3 regions of the Roseburia sp. AM51-8 genome follow, and region 3 is predicted to be linked to each of the others. Evidence: predicted binding sites of a transcription regulator. Region 3 holds the regulator's gene; each other region holds the start of a gene.

Region 1 (6,460 bases), on a different contig from region 3:
GGAATCCTTTTTGGCATGCTTTTGGATAAACTTTTGTATGCCGTTCTGATACGCATGTTAGGTTTTTCGGTTCCGCTTGGCTTTTTTGTATCGCCACTTGCGATTGGACGTACGGTGCTCCTATTTGTTGTCATAATGGCACTAAATTATTTTTATGATATCGCGCAAATTCATGCGACATCGCCGATCGAACTTTTGCATGGCACTGATATGGGAGAAAAGGAACCACGTGCAAAATGGCTGCTTGCCATTCTTGGATTTATACTTTTGGCGACAGGCTATACTATTTCGCTGAAAATAGAAGATCCGGTGTCTGCAACTGCTATGTTTTTCGTAGCCGTTCTCTGCGTCATTTTTGGCACATATCTGCTATTTACAGCGGGGAGTATTGCGTTACTAAAATTGTTGAAAAAGAAGAAAAGCTTCTATTATAAGACAAACCATTTTGTGAGTGTTTCCGGTATGATGTACCGAATGAAGCAAAATGCCGTAGGGTTGGCTCACATTTGCGTACTTTCCACCATGGTGCTTGTGATGATTTCGACGACATCTTCCATGATATTTAGTATGCACGATATTTTATATACGCGTTATCCGATGCAGAACATGTGTTATGTTTCCGGTACAAGTCGCAGTGACGATCAAAAGATGATAGAAGCCATTCATCAGATGGCAAAGGAAACCGGTTGTGATGTCAAGGATGAAATATATGCACGCGGTTGTATTATTTATACCCGAAGACAGGGAAATGCATTTGAAGCGGATGCGACTGCCATGGGGATGTCTGCTAAAATCTTGTTTTGCATAAATCTGGAGGATTATAATAAGAGCATGCATACAAAGGAAACGTTGGAACCGGGAGAGGTTTTGGTATATGCGGCTCATGAACACTATGGAAAAGATACGATTGAGATTATGGGACAGGATTATCGCGCAAAAGAAGTGAAAAAGGCACCTTGCAATGGCATATTGGCATCTTATATGTCAAGTGAATATTACATTGTTTTCCCGGATGAAGCAGCGGTAGAGCAAATAGCAGAGCACATACCATATCAGTATGATGACAGTTTTAACGAGTTGCGATCATATTATGGCATTGATATTGATGGAAATGCTGATCAGCAATGGGAACTTTATAAGAAAATACAAACGTATCCATCCGCAAACATGAGCAGCTTTTCTGTGGAAAACCGAAAAGTGAATGAGAAAGCAATAAATGCTCTTTATGGTGGCTTGTTCTTTACGGGTGCATTTCTCGGTGTACTCTTTTTGATAGCAACGGTTTTGATCATTTATTATAAACAGCTATCGGAAGGCTATGATGATCGGAAACGATTTCATATTATGCAGCAGGTTGGTATGACGCATGAGGAAGTATCCTCTGCCATTCGTTCCCAGGTATTAACTGTATTTTTCCTGCCGCTTGTGACTGCCTGCATTCATACCTGTTTTGCTTTTCCGATTATCTGTCGCATGTTGTCGCTCTTTAATATGCGTAATACAACGCTTTTAGTCGCATGTATGGTTGGATGCTTTGTGGTATTTGGTATCATCTATGTGCTGGTGTATCTGATGACTGCCCGGACATACAATCGTATCGTACAGGAATAACCGAAAAGCTTTTCCATTGCGTGCACTTGACAGAATATGCTATAATCGAGAACGGATATATTGTAGCAACGATGGATGAAACAGTATAAGATATAGAAAGCATCTGATTTGATTGGACGGTTTTTATATATACACAAGTGTTAAGGAGTAAAACAATGGTCAAAGTAGTAAAATTTGGTGGAAGTTCCCTGGCAAGTGCAGCACAGTTTGCCAAGGTAGGAGATATTATCCGCGCGGATGAGACACGTCGTTATGTTGTGCCGAGTGCGCCGGGAAAACGTAATGCAAAGGATACGAAAGTAACAGATATGCTTTATTCCTGTTATGCATTAGCAGAAGCAGAGGAAGACTTTAAGGGTGCACTGAAAAAAATTAAGGAACGTTACAATTCCATTATCAATGGACTGAATCTGACACTTTCTCTGGAAGACGAATTCAGAATAATCGAAAAAAACTTTGCAGATAAAGCCGGAGAAGATTATGCAGCCAGCCGTGGTGAATATTTAAATGGTATCATTATGGCAAACTACTTAGGCTATGAGTTTATTGATGCGGCAGAAGTGATCTTCTTTGACGAGAATGGAAACTTTGATGATTATAAGACAGATAAGGTGATGGCAGAACGTCTCTCGCATGTAGAAAAGGCCGTGATTCCAGGCTTTTACGGAAGTGATAGCAATGGCAATGTAAAGACATTCTCCAGAGGTGGATCTGATATTACAGGATCGATTGTATCGAAGGCCGTACATGCCAGCGTATATGAGAACTGGACGGATGTTTCCGGATGTCTGGTTGCAGATCCTAGAATTGTAGAGGACGCGCAGCCAATCAGAGTGATTACTTACAGAGAATTGCGCGAGCTTTCTTACATGGGAGCCTCCGTGCTGCATGAAGATGCAATCTTCCCGGTACGCAAAGCGGGCATCCCGATCAATATTAAGAATACCAATGCGCCGGAAGAACCGGGAACTATGATTGTAGAAAGCACCTGTCAAAAGGCAGATTATACCATTACCGGTATCGCCGGTAAGAGGGGCTTTGTAGCAGTCAATATTGATAAAGATATGATGAACTCAGAAGTGGGCTTCTGTCGTAAAGCACTGGAGGCATTTGAAGAGAATGGTATTTCCATTGAGCATATGCCATCCGGTATTGATACCATGACGGTCTTTGTTCATCAGGAAGAATTCGAGGGCAAGGAGCAGCAGGTTATTTCTTCCATCCGTCGTCTCGTAAATCCGGACATCATTGATCTGGAAGCGGATCTGGCACTGATCGCTGTCGTTGGCCGTGGCATGAAGTCTACCCGTGGTACAGCAGGAAGGATCTTCTCTGCACTGGCACATGCCAACATCAATGTTAAGATGATCGATCAGGGATCTTCCGAGTTGAACATCATCATCGGTGTCAGCAACAATGATTTTGACAATGCAATTAAGGCTATTTACGATATCTTTGTGATGACACAGATCTAGATATATGGATCTTTTAAGGCACCTTTTGATAGGTGCCTTTTGTTTGTGAAAAATATCCATTTGCGTTTCAGATATACTTTGTGAAAATTCGCCCTTACATTTTTTGCCAAAAGTTGATAAAATATATATGTATATAGGTAAAATGTGTGTAAATTGTCGTGGACTCGATGGAGTTGTCGAAATTGGTGAAAGGATGTGTCAAGATGTTTGAAGTGGGCGAACGAGTAGTGTATGGTCATCATGGTGTATGCGAGATTGTAAAGATCGACACCCTGGATATGCCGAATGTGCCAAAAGACCGGCAGTATTATTATTTGTCGCCGACGACAGATGGCACCAGCATCATGTATGCACCGGTGGACAATCCCAAACTTTCCATTCGCCGGGTTATGACCAAGGATGATGTCATGTCACTGATCAAGGCGATGCCGCAGATCGATATGTTAAACGTGACCAATGACAAGCAGCGTGAGAACGAATACAAGGAGTGCATCCGTAGTCTGGACGGCAAGGAATGGGTTCGTCTATTAAAGACCGTACGGGAGCGTGGACGCGGACGCATGGAAAAGGGCAAGAAGATGACTGCCTTAGATGAGCGTTACATGAAGATGGCGGAGATGCAGTTGTACTCGGAGATTTCCGCGGTGCTGGAGATCCCCCGCAATCAGGTGGAGAACTTTATCGAAGAACATATGGTAGTCGCATAAAATAAAGAAAGAGTAAACAGCAATCCCCAGATGGAAAAGATCCGTCTGGGGATTTTTGTGACGATTTTGTGAATTTTCAAAAATTATTAGCACTCACTATTGACGAGTGCTAATAAAGGTGCTATAACATAATTGTCAAAAGAAAAGACATTAAAACAATGAGATAAGAAAACAAATAGTTTTGATGATATGGAAGGAGCGATGACTTATGTTAATGCCTAGTATTTTTGGAAATGATTTTATGGATGATTTCTTTGTATTCCCACAGGAGAGAAAGACCACACCGACTGCTAAGGCAAACCTGATGCAGACGGATGTCAAAGAAACAGAGACAGGTTACGAAGTGGTGATTGATCTTCCGGGATATAGTAAGGAAAATGTAAACGCGGAATTGAAGGATGGCTATCTGATCATCAGTGCTACAACGAGCACGAATGACGAGGAGAAATCCGAAGATGGCAAGTACATTCGCAAGGAGCGTTACAGTGGTTCCTGCCAGAGAAGTTTTTATGTAGGTGAAGATATCACCCATGAGGACATCAAGGCGAAATTTGAAAACGGTACTTTGAAGTTGGATATTCCAAAGAAGGAAGCCCAGCCGAAGGTAGAGCAGAAAAAGACGATCGCCATTGAGTGATCGATGATAGGAACAAAAGAGGCTGGCTACAATCCGTAGCCAGTTTTCTTTTAAATAAGAAAGTAGGTGAGTTGGGATGTCTGCCAAGAGAGATTATTATGAAGTCTTGGGTGTCGACAAGAAAGCAGATGAGAGTACGATAAAGAAAGCGTTTCGGCGATTGGCAAAGAAATACCATCCCGATACCAATGCGGGGGATGCAAAGGCGGAAGAAAAGTTTAAAGAGATCACAGAAGCCTATGATGTCTTGAGTGATAAAGAAAAAAGAAAGTTGTACGACCAGTTTGGACACGCTGCCTTTACAGAAGGCTTTGATCCGAACCAGGCAAGTGGTTTTGGCGGCTCCGGCTTCGGGGGAACCAAGTTCTATCGCAATGGTGATGGCATGGAGTTTCATTTTGAAGGCGGCAATATGGATGATATGGGAGATATCTTTGATTCCATCTTTGGAGGTGCTTTTGGTGGTGGTGGCTCCGGTTTTGGCGGCAGATCTCAGGGCTTTGGCAACCGTGCAATGAAAGGAAAAGATCTGCATGCAGAGATCACCATATCCTTTGAAGATGCAGCCTTTGGCTGTGACAAGCAGATCACGATCTCTGATCCATCCGGCAGACAGCCGCAGACTTTGTCGGTGCATATTCCGGCAGGAATCGATGAGGGGAAGACTGTACGACTTGCAGGAAAAGGTCAGCCGGGCATAAATGGTGGCAAGAATGGTGATCTGATGCTGGCAGTCCATGTGCTTGACAGTAAGGCTTTCCGTAGGGAAGGCATGGATGTCTATTCGACCATCCGTGTGCCATTTGTAACGGCAGCCCTGGGCGGATCTGCCAGAGTCCACACCTTGTACGGCGATGTCGAGTGTCAGATCAAAGAGGGCACCCAGTCCGGCAGCAAGATCCGTCTGAAAAATAAGGGTATCGTCTCCATGCGGAATGCGCAATTCCACGGCGATCAGTACGTGACCGTGGAGGTCGATGTGCCGAGACATCTGAATGCGATGGCAAAACAAAAATTAAGAGAATATGCAGGTGCAGAAAGAGCGTCTGCGTGATAAGATAAGATTTAGGAGGTGAAGCATATGAACATCCAGAAATTTACACAAAAGTCAATGGAAGCAGTGCAGGACTGTGAGAAATTGGCATATGAATATGGAAATCAGGAGATCGAACAGGAACATCTTTTGGTCGCTCTTTTGCAGCAGGAAAATGGACTGATCCCGCAGATGATCGAAAAGATGGAGATACAGTTAGAACATTTTAAGGATAATGCCATCCGGCATCTGGAGGCAAGGACAAAAGTCTCCGGGGGGCAGGTCTATGTCGGTAAGGACTTAAATCAGGTACTCATCCATGCAGAGGATGAGGCAAAGGCGATGGGGGACGAGTATGTCTCCGTCGAGCACCTTTTCCTTGCCATGATCCGTTACCCGAATCGTGCCATCAAGGAAATCTTTAAGGAGTATGGCATTACCAGAGACCGCTTTTTACAGGCACTTTCTACCGTGCGGGGCAACCAGAGGGTGATGACGGACAATCCGGAAGCAACCTATGATACCTTGGAGAAATACGGTTATGATATGGTCGAACGTGCCAGAGACCAGAAACTTGATCCGGTCATCGGACGAGACGCAGAGATCCGCAATGTGATTCGTATCCTATCCCGTAAGACCAAGAATAACCCGGTACTGATCGGTGAGCCGGGTGTCGGCAAAACGGCAGCTGTAGAGGGTCTGGCACAGCGAATTGTCCGCGGGGATGTACCGGAAGGACTGAAGGACAAGAAGTTGTTTGCCCTGGATATGGGTGCACTGGTCGCCGGTGCAAAATATCGTGGTGAGTTTGAGGAACGTCTGAAAGCTGTTTTGGATGAGATTAAGAATTCCGATGGCGAGATCATCCTCTTTATCGATGAACTGCATACCATCGTTGGTGCCGGAAAGACAGACGGTGCCATGGATGCGGGCAATATGTTAAAACCAATGCTTGCGCGTGGAGAATTGCATTGTATCGGTGCAACGACTCTGGATG
Region 2 (6,460 bases), 370 kb from region 3:
AGACAGAAAGTGATCCACTGCCGGATACAGATCAAGCGGATTCTGCCTTGGTAGAGGAAGAAGTGTAGGATTTTTGAAAGGAGTTTGGCATGGCAAATATTTCGGATTATTTAGATTGGCGTGGTGATATTACCATGGAGATTGACCCCTTTAATGAAGTAGATAATCTGGTCTTAGCAGAACTGGCATACACAGATTTTGGCGGCATTGTCCCGGGCTTGAATCAAAAGGGACAATGGATCACGATCCGGGAGGCACACGATCGCTTCTTTTCTATGTATTCAGAAGAAGAGATCATGGCGAAGAACTCTACCACCAAGGTCGCACCTTTTTTGATGCACAAGATGGTAGCATCTGCACGTTTTCAAAATCTGCGGCTTATGAACTATGTCAATGAGATCGACGAAGAAAATCAGACCCAGTTTTCGGTTTTGTCTTTTCTTTTAGATGATGACAGGGTCTATGTGGCATTCCGCGGGACGGATAATACCATTGTCGGCTGGAAAGAAGACTTTAATATGTCTTTCCTTTATCAGACGGAGGGACAGATCCGGGCAGCCCAGTATCTGAATGACTGCTATGGCGATACTTCTTATGAACTGCTTGTAGGAGGACATTCCAAGGGCGGCAACTTTGCCGTATATGCATCTGCATTTTGCCAGCCTGCCATTCAGGATCGCATTACTTGTGTTTATTCCAATGATGGTCCGGGCTTTTTAAAAGAGATCACGACGCAGGAGTCTTATGAGCGCATTATGCCCCGGGTCGTCAGTACCATACCGGAATCTTCCATTGTTGGCATGCTTTTGGAAAACGAGATGGATCATCGGGTGGTAAAGAGTTCACAGACCGGCGCCATGCAGCATGATGCCATGTCATGGGAAGTCCTTGGCAATCATTTTGTTTTTGCCGAAAATCTGTCAGAGTCTTCCGTGATGCTGGATCGTACTTTAAAAAATTGGATCTATGGTCTGAGTGCGGAGGAGAGGGAAGAATTTGTCAATATCTTATTTGGTACCCTGCAATCGACCGGAGCAACGACGCTGGACGAACTGACGGCAAACAAATTTTCCATGATGACCAATATCTCTAAGACCCTATCTGCCATGCCGGTGGAAAAGCAGCAGGTCTTAAAGGATGTCATTCGCCGTTTTGCCTATTCCAGCGGAGAGACCTTTGCAGATAATGTGCAGGAAAAACTCTTTCACAACCCGCTGTCAGAAATGCTTATGAATACGACAAAAAGTATTGAGCGTAAGAAAAAGTGAGAAAATAAGAGTATACGTTAGATAAAGATAGGATTCTTGGAATTATTGGATGTGACTAAAGTTGCAACTTGGTTCTTAGAATCCTATTATATGAATTGTGGTTAGCACTCGTACAAAGTGAGTGCTAACAAAGAATGAGAGAAATATAAGGAGGCATATAGAAATGAAATTAGTACCATTAACAGATCGCGTTGTTTTAAAACAGTGTCAGGCAGAAGAAACGACAAAGTCAGGCATTATCCTGGCAAGTGCAGCACAGGAAAAGCCAATGGAGGCAGAGGTTATTGCCGTAGGTCCTGGCGGAATGGTAGAGGGTAAAGAGGTTGTTATGCAGGTTAAGGCTGGTCAGAAGGTCATCTATTCCAAGTATGCCGGAACAGAAGTAAAGTTAGAAGGCGAAGATTATATCATCGTTCGTCAGAATGACATTCTTGCTGTAGTAGAGTAAAAATAGATATAAGAAAGAAGGATTAAATTATGGCTAAGGAAATTAAATATGGCGCAGAAGCTAGGAAAGCATTAGAAGCAGGTGTAGATCAGTTGGCTGACACTGTCAGAGTTACGATCGGACCAAAGGGACGCAACGTTGTTTTGGATAAGTCTTACGGTGCTCCACTCATCACAAACGATGGTGTTACCATTGCAAAAGAGATCGAATTGGAAGATCCGTTTGAGAACATGGGAGCACAACTTGTCAAGGAAGTTGCTACCAAGACCAATGATGTTGCCGGTGATGGTACAACAACCGCAACCGTATTGGCACAGGCTATGATCAAAGAAGGTATGAAGAACTTAGCAGCCGGAGCAAATCCGATCGTTCTTCGTAAAGGTATGAAGAAGGCTACAGATGCCGCAGTAGAATCTATTGTTTCCATGTCTGAAAAGGTCAGCGGAAAAGAGCAGATCGCTAAGGTCGCTGCAATTTCAGCAGGTGATGAAGCCGTTGGTAACATGGTAGCAGATGCCATGGAAAAGGTTTCCAATGATGGCGTTATCACGATCGAGGAATCTAAGACCATGCAGACGGAACTTGACTTGGTAGAAGGTATGCAGTTTGACCGTGGTTATATTTCAGCATATATGGCAACCGATATGGATAAGATGGAAGCCGTTCTGGATGATCCATATATCCTGATCACAGACAAGAAGATCAGCAATATTCAGGAAATCCTGCCACTCTTAGAGCAGATCGTGCAGTCAGGATCCCGTCTTCTTATCATTGCAGAGGATGTAGAGGGTGAAGCCCTTACAACCCTGATCCTGAACAAGTTGAGAGGTACTTTCAATGTTGTTGCTGTTAAGGCACCTGGTTATGGCGACCGCAGAAAAGAAATGTTACAGGATATCGCCATCCTTACCGGTGGTCAGGTAATCTCTGAAGAAGTAGGTCTGGAATTAAAGGATGCTACCATGGATCAACTTGGTCGTGCAAAATCAGTTAAGGTTCAGAAAGAGTCTACCGTTATCGTTGACGGCGAGGGTGATAAGGATGCCATTGCAGCCAGAGTATCACAGATCCGTGGACAGATCGAAGAGACAACTTCTGAGTTCGATAAAGAGAAATTACAGGAGCGTCTGGCTAAACTTGCCGGTGGCGTTGCCGTTATCCGTGTAGGTGCTGCTACCGAGACAGAAATGAAAGAAAGCAAACTCCGTATGGAAGATGCCTTAAACGCAACACGTGCTGCTGTAGAGGAAGGTATCATCGCAGGTGGCGGATCTGCTTACATCCACGCTTCCAAGGAAGTTGCAAAACTGGTTGATTCTCTGGAAGGTGATGAAAAGACAGGTGCCAAGGTTGTATTAAAGGCGCTGGAGGCTCCGCTTTTCCATATTTCAGCAAATGCCGGATTGGAAGGAAGCGTTATCATCAATAAGGTAAGAGAAGCACAGCCGGGATTTGGCTTTGATGCTTATAATGAGACTTATGTCAATATGGTAGAGGCAGGTATCCTGGATCCTGTCAAGGTAACACGTAGCGCATTACAGAATGCATGCTCTGTTGCATCTACCTTGCTTACAACAGAATCTGTTGTTGCAGACATCAAGGAACCGGCACCAGAAATGCCAGCAAATCCGGGTATGGGAATGATGTAAGATCTTTAAAAAGGACGGCGGAAACGCCGCCCTTTTTTTGTGCAAAACGCATTTGCCAGTACCTATAAAGTATGGTATGATAAACCATGTGTGTGAAGACATGCACAAGATGGATAAAAACGAAATGAGGACCATATGAGTAAAGTAGCGATTTTAACAGACAGTAACAGCGGAATCACACAGGAAGAAGCCGAGCAGGCAGGGATTTACGTCTTCCCGACACCGGTCTATATCAATGACGAGGTCTTTTATGAAGGCGTGGATCTTACGACAGACCAGTTCTTTGCAAGACAGGCAGAGGGGGCAGAGATCAAACTTCCATGCCGGTCGTAGGTGATGTGATCGACAAGTGGGAAAGTCTGCTTGAGGAATATGATGAGGTCGTATATATTCCTTTGTCCAGCGGACTCAGCAGTTCCTGTGAGACAGCCATCATGCTGGCTGAGGATTACGATGGTAAGGTGCAGGTTGTCAACAATCAGCGTATTTCCGTTACCATGAAGTTATCCGTTTATGATGCCAAGAAACTTGCAGATGCAGGAAAGTCTGCCACAGAGATCAAAGAGATATTAGAGGCGATGAAGTTTGAGTCAACCATCTACATCATGGTAGATACGCTGGAGTTTCTCAAAAAGGGTGGAAGGATCACACCGGCTGCTGCGGCTATTGGTTCTTTGCTTAAGATAAAACCGGTATTGCAGATCCGCGGAGAAAAGTTAGACAGTTTTGCTAAGGCGAGAACGGTCAAACAGGCAAAGCAGATCATGATGGATGCCATTGCCAAGGATATGGACGAAGTGCTCCATGATCCGACCGGCGAGAATACTATCATTGCTATGGCACATACCCAGAATGAGGAAGAGATCGCCAAGTTCAAGGCAGAAGTGGAAGAACGCTTCCCGGGACATGATATTTTTGTGGATCCTTTATCTTTAGTCGTATCCAGTCATATTGGACCGGGTGCACTTGCAGTGACTTGTACAAAGAAATTAACATCATTTTAATAAATTTTTTAGGAGGAACAAGAGCATGGTAAAAGCAGTTGTTGGTGCCAATTGGGGTGACGAAGGAAAGGGTAAGATCACAGATATGCTTGCGCAGAATGCAGATATCATTGTGAGATTTCAGGGAGGAGCGAATGCAGGACATACCATCGTCAATAATTATGGTAAGTTTGCCCTTCATACCTTGCCATCCGGCGTATTTTATGATCACACAACAAGCGTTATTGGTAATGGGGTAGCCTTAAACATTCCTGTCTTGTTTGACGAGATCAAGTCTATTACAGACAAAAATGTGCCAATGCCAAAGATCAAGGTATCAGATCGTGCACAGATCGTTATGCCGTATCATATTTTATTTGATCAGTATGAAGAGGAGCGTTTAGGAAAGGCTTCCTTCGGCTCTACCAAATCCGGCATTGCACCATTTTATTCTGATAAGTATGCAAAGGTTGGATATCAGGTCAGCGAACTCTTTGATGATGAACTTTTAAAGGAAAAGGTTGCACGTACCTGTGAGTCCAAGAATGTATTGTTAGAGCACCTTTATCACAAGCCACTCATTGACCCGGATGATTTGTTGGAGACTTTACATAGTTACCGCGATATGATCGCACCTTATGTCTGCGATGTTTCTTCTTATTTGTGGAATGCCTTAAAGGAAGGCAAGACTATTCTTTTGGAAGGTCAGCTTGGTACTTTAAAGGATCCGGATCATGGTATCTATCCGATGGTAACATCTTCCTCTACCTTGGCTGCTTACGGTGCCATTGGTGCAGGTATTCCGGCACAGTCTATCGAGCAGGTCGTTACCGTATGTAAGGCTTATTCTTCCGCAGTTGGAGCCGGTGCTTTTGTCAGCGAGATCTTTGGTGATGAAGCAGACGAACTCCGCAGACGCGGTGGTGATGGCGGTGAGTTTGGTGCCACAACAGGTCGTCCAAGACGTATGGGATGGTTTGACTGTGTTGCCAGCAAATACGGCTGCCGTATGCAGGGCACGACGGATGTAGCCTTTACCGTGCTTGATGTATTGGGCTATCTGGATGAGATCCCGGTATGTGTGGGCTATGAAATCGATGGTCAGGTTACGACCGACTTCCCGGTTACCCATTTACTGGAAAAGGCAAAACCTGTCTATAAGACACTTCCGGGCTGGAAATGTGATATCCGCGGTATCAGAAAGTATGAAGATCTTCCAGAAAACTGCCGTAACTACATTGAGTTTGTAGAAAAAGAGATCGGCTTCCCGATCACCATGATTTCAAATGGACCGGGAAGAGAAGATATTATTTACCGCGACGTAAAGTAATATGAGATAAGATAAAGGCAAGACGAAAGAGAGCACTTGGCGGAGGGCTCTCTTTTTTCGTGGTACGCCTTATCTCATTCACAGAATTGACACAATTCCAACACCTTATCAGCACATAGATGAAATACAATATGCATTGTGTAATTTTGGAAAAATTAGGGAGGAAATTAATTTGATAGAAGTAGAAAATCTGGTAAAAAAATATGGCTCGCTCACGGCTGTAGATGATCTGAGCATGAAGATTGAACCGGGGCATATTTATGGCTTGCTTGGAAAGAATGGTGCAGGCAAGACAACGACAATGAATATGGTCACAGGTTATATCGGTGCGACATCCGGCAGTGTCAAAGTGTGTGGGCATGACATTTTCAAAGAGGCAGAGGCTGCCAAAAAGGAGATCGGCTATCTGCCGGAGATCCCGCCCCTTTATACGGATATGAGCGTATATGAATATCTGGACTTTTGTGCAGAGTTAAAAGGCATCGGTAAAAAAGAGCGCGACGAACATATCGTGGATGTCATGGAAAAAGCCGGCATCTCTGAGATGGAGCATCGCCTGATCCGCAATTTGTCAAAAGGTTACAAACAGCGTGTCGGATTGGCACAGGCAATCCTAGGCAACCCATCCATTATCATTTTGGATGAGCCTACCGTTGGTCTGGATCCGGTGCAGATGATCGAAATGCGTGATCTGATCAAGGAACTTGGCAAAGACCATACCGTGATCTTAAGTTCCCATATCTTATCCGAGGTCAGTGCCGTATGTGACTACATTTATATCA
Region 3 (6,460 bases):
ATGACGTGGATGGGCGCGATTATGCCTATTCCAACGCGGAACCGGAGATCAGGCAGGTCTTGGCGGACAATCCGACCATACAGGTTGTGATCGATCTACATAGAGATGGTGTGGGGGATGATGTCCATCTGGTGACGGATATAGGTGGCAAGCAGACGGCAAAGATCATGTTCTTCAATGGGCTGAGCAGAACGACATCGACCGGTCCGATCGATTATCTGCAAAATCCGAATCTGCAGGATAATCTGGCAACTTCTCTGCAAATGCAGATCGCGGCGGCAGAACTGTATCCGGGCTTTACCAGACCGGTCTTTTTGAAGGGCTATCGTTATAATATGCATATGTGCCCCAAGTCCATGCTGATCGAGGTGGGGGCGCAGACCAACACCTTTGAGGAGGTCTATAATGCCATGGATCCGCTCGCCAATATCCTTGCCTATGTACTATTGGGACAATCGCACACTTGAGAAGACGCGTATTCCTATGGTATAATCTAACCAAATGAGCAAATTTTCGATAGGAAATGCGGAGGATAAATTTTCATGGCAATAGATCAGAGCAAAATTCGTAACTTTTGTATTGTAGCCCATATCGATCACGGCAAGTCAACACTGGCAGACCGTATCATTGAGATGACGGGCCTGCTTACCGATCGTGAGATGCAGGCACAGGTCTTGGATAATATGGATCTGGAGCGTGAGCGTGGTATCACGATCAAGTCTCAGGCGGTGCGTATCATCTACAAGGCAAAAGACGGGGAAGAATATATTTTCAACTTGATCGACACACCGGGACACGTGGATTTCAACTATGAGGTATCGCGTAGTCTGGCGGCATGTGACGGCGCTATTCTGGTGGTGGATGCGGCACAGGGAATCGAGGCGCAGACGTTGGCAAATGTCTATCTGGCATTGGATCACGATCTGGATGTCCTTCCGGTCATCAACAAGATCGATCTGCCAAGTGCGGAGCCGCAGCGTGTCAAAGACGAGATCGAGGATGTGATCGGCTTAGAGGCGCAGGATGCACCGCTGATCTCTGCCAAGACCGGTCTGAATGTAGAGGAAGTCTTAGAGCAGATCGTTACCAAATTGCCGGCACCGACCGGTGATCCAAAGGCACCGCTGCAGGCATTGATCTTTGACTCTTTGTATGATGCATACAAGGGCGTGATCGTTTTTTGCCGTATCAAGGAGGGAACGCTTCGTCCCGGAGATCAGGTGCTGATGATGGCAACAGGCGCGACAGCGGATGTTGTAGAAGTCGGTTATTTTGGAGCCGGACAATTTATCCCTTGTGATGAACTTTCTGCTGGCATGGTCGGTTATATGACAGCCAGCATCAAGAACGTCAAAGATACCCGCGTGGGCGATACGATCACACACAAGAAGCATCCGTGCAAGGAACCTTTGCCGGGCTATAAAAAGGTCAATCCTATGGTCTACTGTGGTCTGTATCCGGCGGATGGAGCCAAGTACCCGGATCTAAGAGACGCATTGGAAAAATTGCAGTTAAATGATGCATCTTTACAATTTGAACCGGAGACATCGGTAGCCCTTGGTTTTGGTTTCCGCTGTGGTTTCCTTGGACTTTTGCATCTGGAGATCATCCAGGAGAGACTGGAAAGAGAGTATAATCTGGATCTGGTGACAACGGCACCGGGCGTTGTTTATCGTGTGTATAAGACGGATGGCACCATGATCGAGTTGACCAATCCATCCAATCTGCCGGATCCGTCAGAGATCGAATACATGGAAGAACCTGTCGTAGAGGCGGAGATCATGGTGACGAGCGAGTATATCGGAGCCATTATGGATCTGTGTCAGGAGAGGCGCGGAACTTACATCAGTATGGAGTATATGGAAGAAACGCGTGCCCTGCTCAAGTACACCCTGCCTTTGAATGAGATCATCTATGATTTCTTTGATGCCTTAAAATCCAGATCCCGCGGCTATGCATCTTTTGACTATGAGATGAAGGGCTATGTCAAGTCTGATCTGGTCAAACTGGATATCCTCATCAATAAGGAAGAAGTGGATGCCCTTTCCTTTATCGTATTCAGTGGAACGGCATACGAACGTGGGCGCAAGATGTGTGAAAAATTAAAAGAAGAGATCCCGCGTCATTTGTTCGAGATCCCGATCCAGGCAGCGGTCGGCAGTAAGGTCATTGCCAGAGAGACGGTCAAGGCTATGCGAAAAGATGTGCTTGCCAAGTGTTATGGCGGTGATATTTCCAGAAAGAAGAAATTGCTTGAAAAACAGAAGGAAGGAAAGAAGCGTATGCGCCAGGTGGGCAATGTAGAGATCCCGCAGGAGGCGTTTATGAGCGTGTTAAAATTGGACGAGGATTAGTAAATATGAAAGAGGTCAGTCTTTATCTACACATTCCATTCTGTGTAAAAAAATGTGATTACTGCGATTTTTTATCAGGAGCCTATGATAATGACATACAAAAAAGATATGCCGAAAGCCTCTGTAAAGAAATCGCTTACATGGGACAGCAACTGCGATCAGTTGCTGTTTCTTCTATATATATTGGTGGCGGTACCCCATCCTGGCTGGATGCATCGGATATGGGAAAGATCATGGATGCCCTACATAAAAAATTTACTATCGGTCAGGATGCTGAGATTTCCATGGAATGTAATCCGGGAACGGTAACGATGGAAAAATTTAGCGCATACCGTAAGATGGGGATCAATCGTTTAAGCATCGGTCTGCAATCGGCTAATGATGACGAACTGCGTCTCTTGGGACGGATCCATAGTTACGAACAGTTTTTGCGGACTTTTGATATGGCACGCAAAAGCGGATTTTACAATCTGAACGTGGATATTATGACAGGATTGCCGAGACAGACCCCGGAAAAATTGATGCATACTTTAGAGCAGGTCATTGCCCTGCGACCGGAACATGTCTCTGCCTACTCTTTGATCGTGGAAGAAGGAACCCCTTTTTATGATCGCTATAAATTTGATGCGGTCAAGCAGCATGCTGGGATGAAAACAGAATTTTTGCCGGACGAGGACGAGGAATACCGCCTGTCCAAGATGGCACAAAGCGTTTTGATCGCACACGGCTATCAGCAATATGAGATATCCAACTATGCCAGGGAAGGTTATGCCTGCTATCACAATACCGTTTATTGGCGGCGGGGCGACTATCTGGGACTTGGCATTGGCGCAGCCTCCATGGTAAGCGACCGTCGTATGGCAAATGTGCGGGACATCTATCAGTATATGGATCTGTGTGCGGACAAATTGTCTTCTAATAATATAGAAGAAACAGAAAATCTGACGTCGCCTTTATGGCAGGAAGTAACGAGTCTTTCTAAAAAAGATGCCATGGAAGAATTTATGTTTTTGGGACTGCGCATGAATGCAGGAGTTACCAGAGAGGATTTTGCCAAGTGCTTTTCCTGCTCGATAGAGTCCGTCTATGGCGAGACCATCAAACATTTGCGGCAGGAGGCTTTGCTAGAAGTGGCAGAGGGGCGGATCTTTTTGACCGACAAGGGAATGGATCTGAGCAATTATGCCCTGGCACAGTTCCTCCTGTAAGATCATCTGCGCCAAAGGGGACAGTCCATGTGGCAAAAGGAGCGTCCCTGCGCCACAAAAAATTCACAAAAATAAATAAAAAAAATTGTGAGAAGTGTTGACAAAGCAAAAGGGCAGTGATACATTAGGTTTAAAGATATTAGCACTCTAAGTTAATGAGTGCTAACAATCTTAGAAACAAGGAAATCAGATGAGGTATCCGATGGACGAATTAGGTGAGAGAAAAGAGAAAATTTTAAACGCCATCATACAGAACTATCTGGAAACCGGAGAGCCGGTTGGTTCCCGTACCATTTCCAAGATGTCAGATCTGAATCTGAGTTCTGCTACGATTCGTAATGAGATGTCGGATCTTGAGGAACTGGGCTACATCGTACAGCCGCATACTTCTTCAGGACGTATTCCTTCCGATAAGGGTTACCGTTTCTATGTAGATCACTTGATGGAAGTCAAGGATCGGGAAGTGACCGAGATGAAGGATCTGATGATCGAAAAGACGGAGAAGATGGAACAACTCTTAAAACAGGTCGTCAAGGTACTTGCCAACAATACGCAGTACGCCACGATGATATCTGCACCGAGTGTCCAGCGCAACCGTCTCAAGTTCGTACAGTTATCTGCCGTAGATGAACACCAGATCTTATCGGTGGTCGTTATGGAAGGCAACATCGTAAAGAACAAGATCATTCCGGTTGAGGAACCTCTGAGCAATGAGACTATGTTGAAACTCAACATGCTCTTGAACACCAACTTGAACGGGCTTACCGTCGATGAGATCAACTTAGGGCTCATCACCAAGATGAAAGAGCAGGCGGGTATTCACGAAGAGATCATTGCACAAGTCTTAAATACCGTGGCTGAGACGATTCACGAAGATGACGATCTGGAGATTTATACGAGTGGAGCAACGAATATTTTCAAATATCCGGAACTTTCCGATTCCCAGAGAGCAAGTGAGTTGATCAGTGCTTTTGAAGAAAAGCAGGCGCTGGCAGATCTGATCTCTGAGACACAGGGAGATGAAGAAACCGGCATTCAGGTATATATTGGAAATGAGTCACCGATCCAGACAATGAAAGATTGCAGCGTCGTGACAGCCACCTATGAATTAGGTGAGGGCGTGAAGGGCACGATAGGAATTATCGGACCAAAGCGTATGGATTACGAAAATGTCATGGATAACCTGAAAAATCTTAAGTCGCAGCTTGACAAGATCTTGAAAAGGGAATGACATAGGAAGGAGATGTAAAAGTGGCAGAGGAAAAGAAGCAGGAAGATAGGGAAGAAGTCAAAGTAGACGAGACAGTCGAGACAGAGACTTCCGAAGAAAAAGATACAGAAAGTACAGAGGCAGGAGAAGCCGCTGATACCAAAGAGGAGGCGGAGGAAAAAGAAGAATCCGCAGAAGAAGCTGAGGAAGAAAAAGGAAATGGAGGCTTTTTCAAAAAGAAAGAAAAGAAAGACAAAAAGGATGCACAGATCGAAGAACTGACCGACAAGGTCAGACGCCAGATGGCCGAGTTCGAGAACTTCCGCAAACGTTCTGAGAAAGAAAAATCACAGATGTATGAAGTGGGAGCAAAGAGCATCTTGGAAAAGATCCTTCCGGTCGTTGACAACTTTGAAAGAGGTCTTAAGGGCATGGAAGAGAGCGAAGATCCATTTGCACAAGGTATGCAGATGATCTACAAACAACTGATGACTTCCTTGGAGGAAGCAGGCGTGAGTCCGATCGAGGCGCTCGGCAATGAATTTGATCCGAATTTCCACAACGCAGTGATGCATGTGGAGGATGAAGAAGCCGGCGAGAGCGAGATCGTAGAAGAGTTCCAAAAGGGCTATATGTATCACGATACAGTGCTTCGTCATAGCATGGTCAAGGTTGCAAACTAGTCAAATTGGTAGCAATGCTAATTTAAAATAAAGACAATAACAATGTGATGATAAATAGGAGGAAAAAATCATGGGAAAAATTATTGGTATTGATTTAGGTACAACAAACTCTTGTGTAGCAGTTATGGAAGGTGGTAAGCCAACCGTTATCGCCAACCAGGAAGGTGCAAGAACAACACCGTCTGTTGTAGCATTTACAAAGACAGGAGAGAGATTGATCGGTGAGCCTGCAAAGCGTCAGGCAGTTACAAATGCAGAAAAGACAATTTCTTCTATTAAGAGAGATATGGGTACAGACAATGGTCGTACCATCGATGGTAAGAAGTATTCTCCACAGCAGATCTCAGCAATGATCTTACAGAAGTTAAAGAGCGATGCAGAGAACTATCTGGGTGAGCCTGTCACAGAAGCAGTTATCACAGTTCCTGCATATTTCAATGATGCGCAGCGTCAGGCAACAAAGGATGCCGGAAAGATCGCTGGTCTTGATGTAAAGCGTATCATCAACGAGCCTACAGCAGCAGCACTTGCTTATGGTCTTGACAATGAAAATGAGCAGAAGATCATGGTTTATGATTTAGGTGGTGGTACATTTGATGTATCTATCATTGAGATCGGTGATGGCGTTATCGAAGTTCTTGCAACAAGTGGTGATAACCGTCTTGGTGGCGATGACTTCGACCAGAAGATCACAGATTGGATGCTGGATGAGTTCAAGAAGGCAGAAGGCGTTGACCTTTCTACTGACAAGATGGCTCTCCAGAGATTAAAAGAAGCAGCAGAGAAGGCTAAGAAAGAACTTTCCGCTGCAACAACAACAAACATCAACTTGCCTTTCATCACTGCAACAGCAGAAGGACCAAAGCATTTTGATATGAACTTAACACGTGCTAAATTCGATGAATTAACACATGACCTTGTAGAAAGAACAGCCATTCCGGTACAGAACGCATTAAAGGATGCAGGTCTTACAGCAAGTGAACTTTCAAAGGTTCTCCTTGTTGG

Evidence for each region. Region 3 encodes HrcA, which represses chaperone genes, less so after heat shock. Its sites were predicted from a motif close to TGTTAGCACTCNNNNNNNNNGAGTGCTAACA; they were not measured.
Region 1: a site for HrcA is predicted at 3,878-3,908, ahead of DW996_RS07595 (Hsp20/alpha crystallin family protein). Genes of this name have one in related genera too.
Region 2: a site for HrcA is predicted at 1,368-1,398, ahead of DW996_RS03150 (co-chaperone GroES). Genes of this name have one in related genera too.

The regions. Positions count from the first base shown of each region.
Region 1 covers NZ_QUEY01000003.1:148,045-154,504, reverse strand. The annotation lists gene DW996_RS07610 (ABC transporter permease) at 1-1,611, shown strand, start outside; gene DW996_RS07605 (aspartate kinase) at 1,767-3,086, shown strand; gene DW996_RS07600 (CarD family transcriptional regulator) at 3,272-3,793, shown strand; gene DW996_RS07595 (Hsp20/alpha crystallin family protein) at 4,002-4,430, shown strand; gene DW996_RS07590 (DnaJ C-terminal domain-containing protein) at 4,507-5,484, shown strand; partial or broken gene clpB (ATP-dependent chaperone ClpB) at 5,512-6,460, shown strand, end outside.
Region 2 covers NZ_QUEY01000001.1:623,924-630,383, reverse strand. The annotation lists gene DW996_RS03160 (DUF308 domain-containing protein) at 1-68, shown strand, start outside; gene DW996_RS03155 (DUF2974 domain-containing protein) at 90-1,268, shown strand; gene DW996_RS03150 (co-chaperone GroES) at 1,432-1,716, shown strand; gene groL (chaperonin GroEL) at 1,746-3,365, shown strand; partial or broken gene DW996_RS03140 (DegV family protein) at 3,501-4,369, shown strand; gene DW996_RS03135 (adenylosuccinate synthase) at 4,395-5,678, shown strand; partial or broken gene DW996_RS03130 (ABC transporter ATP-binding protein) at 5,851-6,460, shown strand, end outside.
Region 3 covers NZ_QUEY01000001.1:258,839-265,298, forward strand. The annotation lists gene spoIIP (stage II sporulation protein P) at 1-467, shown strand, start outside; gene lepA (translation elongation factor 4) at 543-2,354, shown strand; gene hemW (radical SAM family heme chaperone HemW) at 2,360-3,562, shown strand; gene hrcA (heat-inducible transcriptional repressor HrcA) at 3,765-4,793, shown strand; gene grpE (nucleotide exchange factor GrpE) at 4,814-5,455, shown strand; gene dnaK (molecular chaperone DnaK) at 5,526-6,460, shown strand, end outside.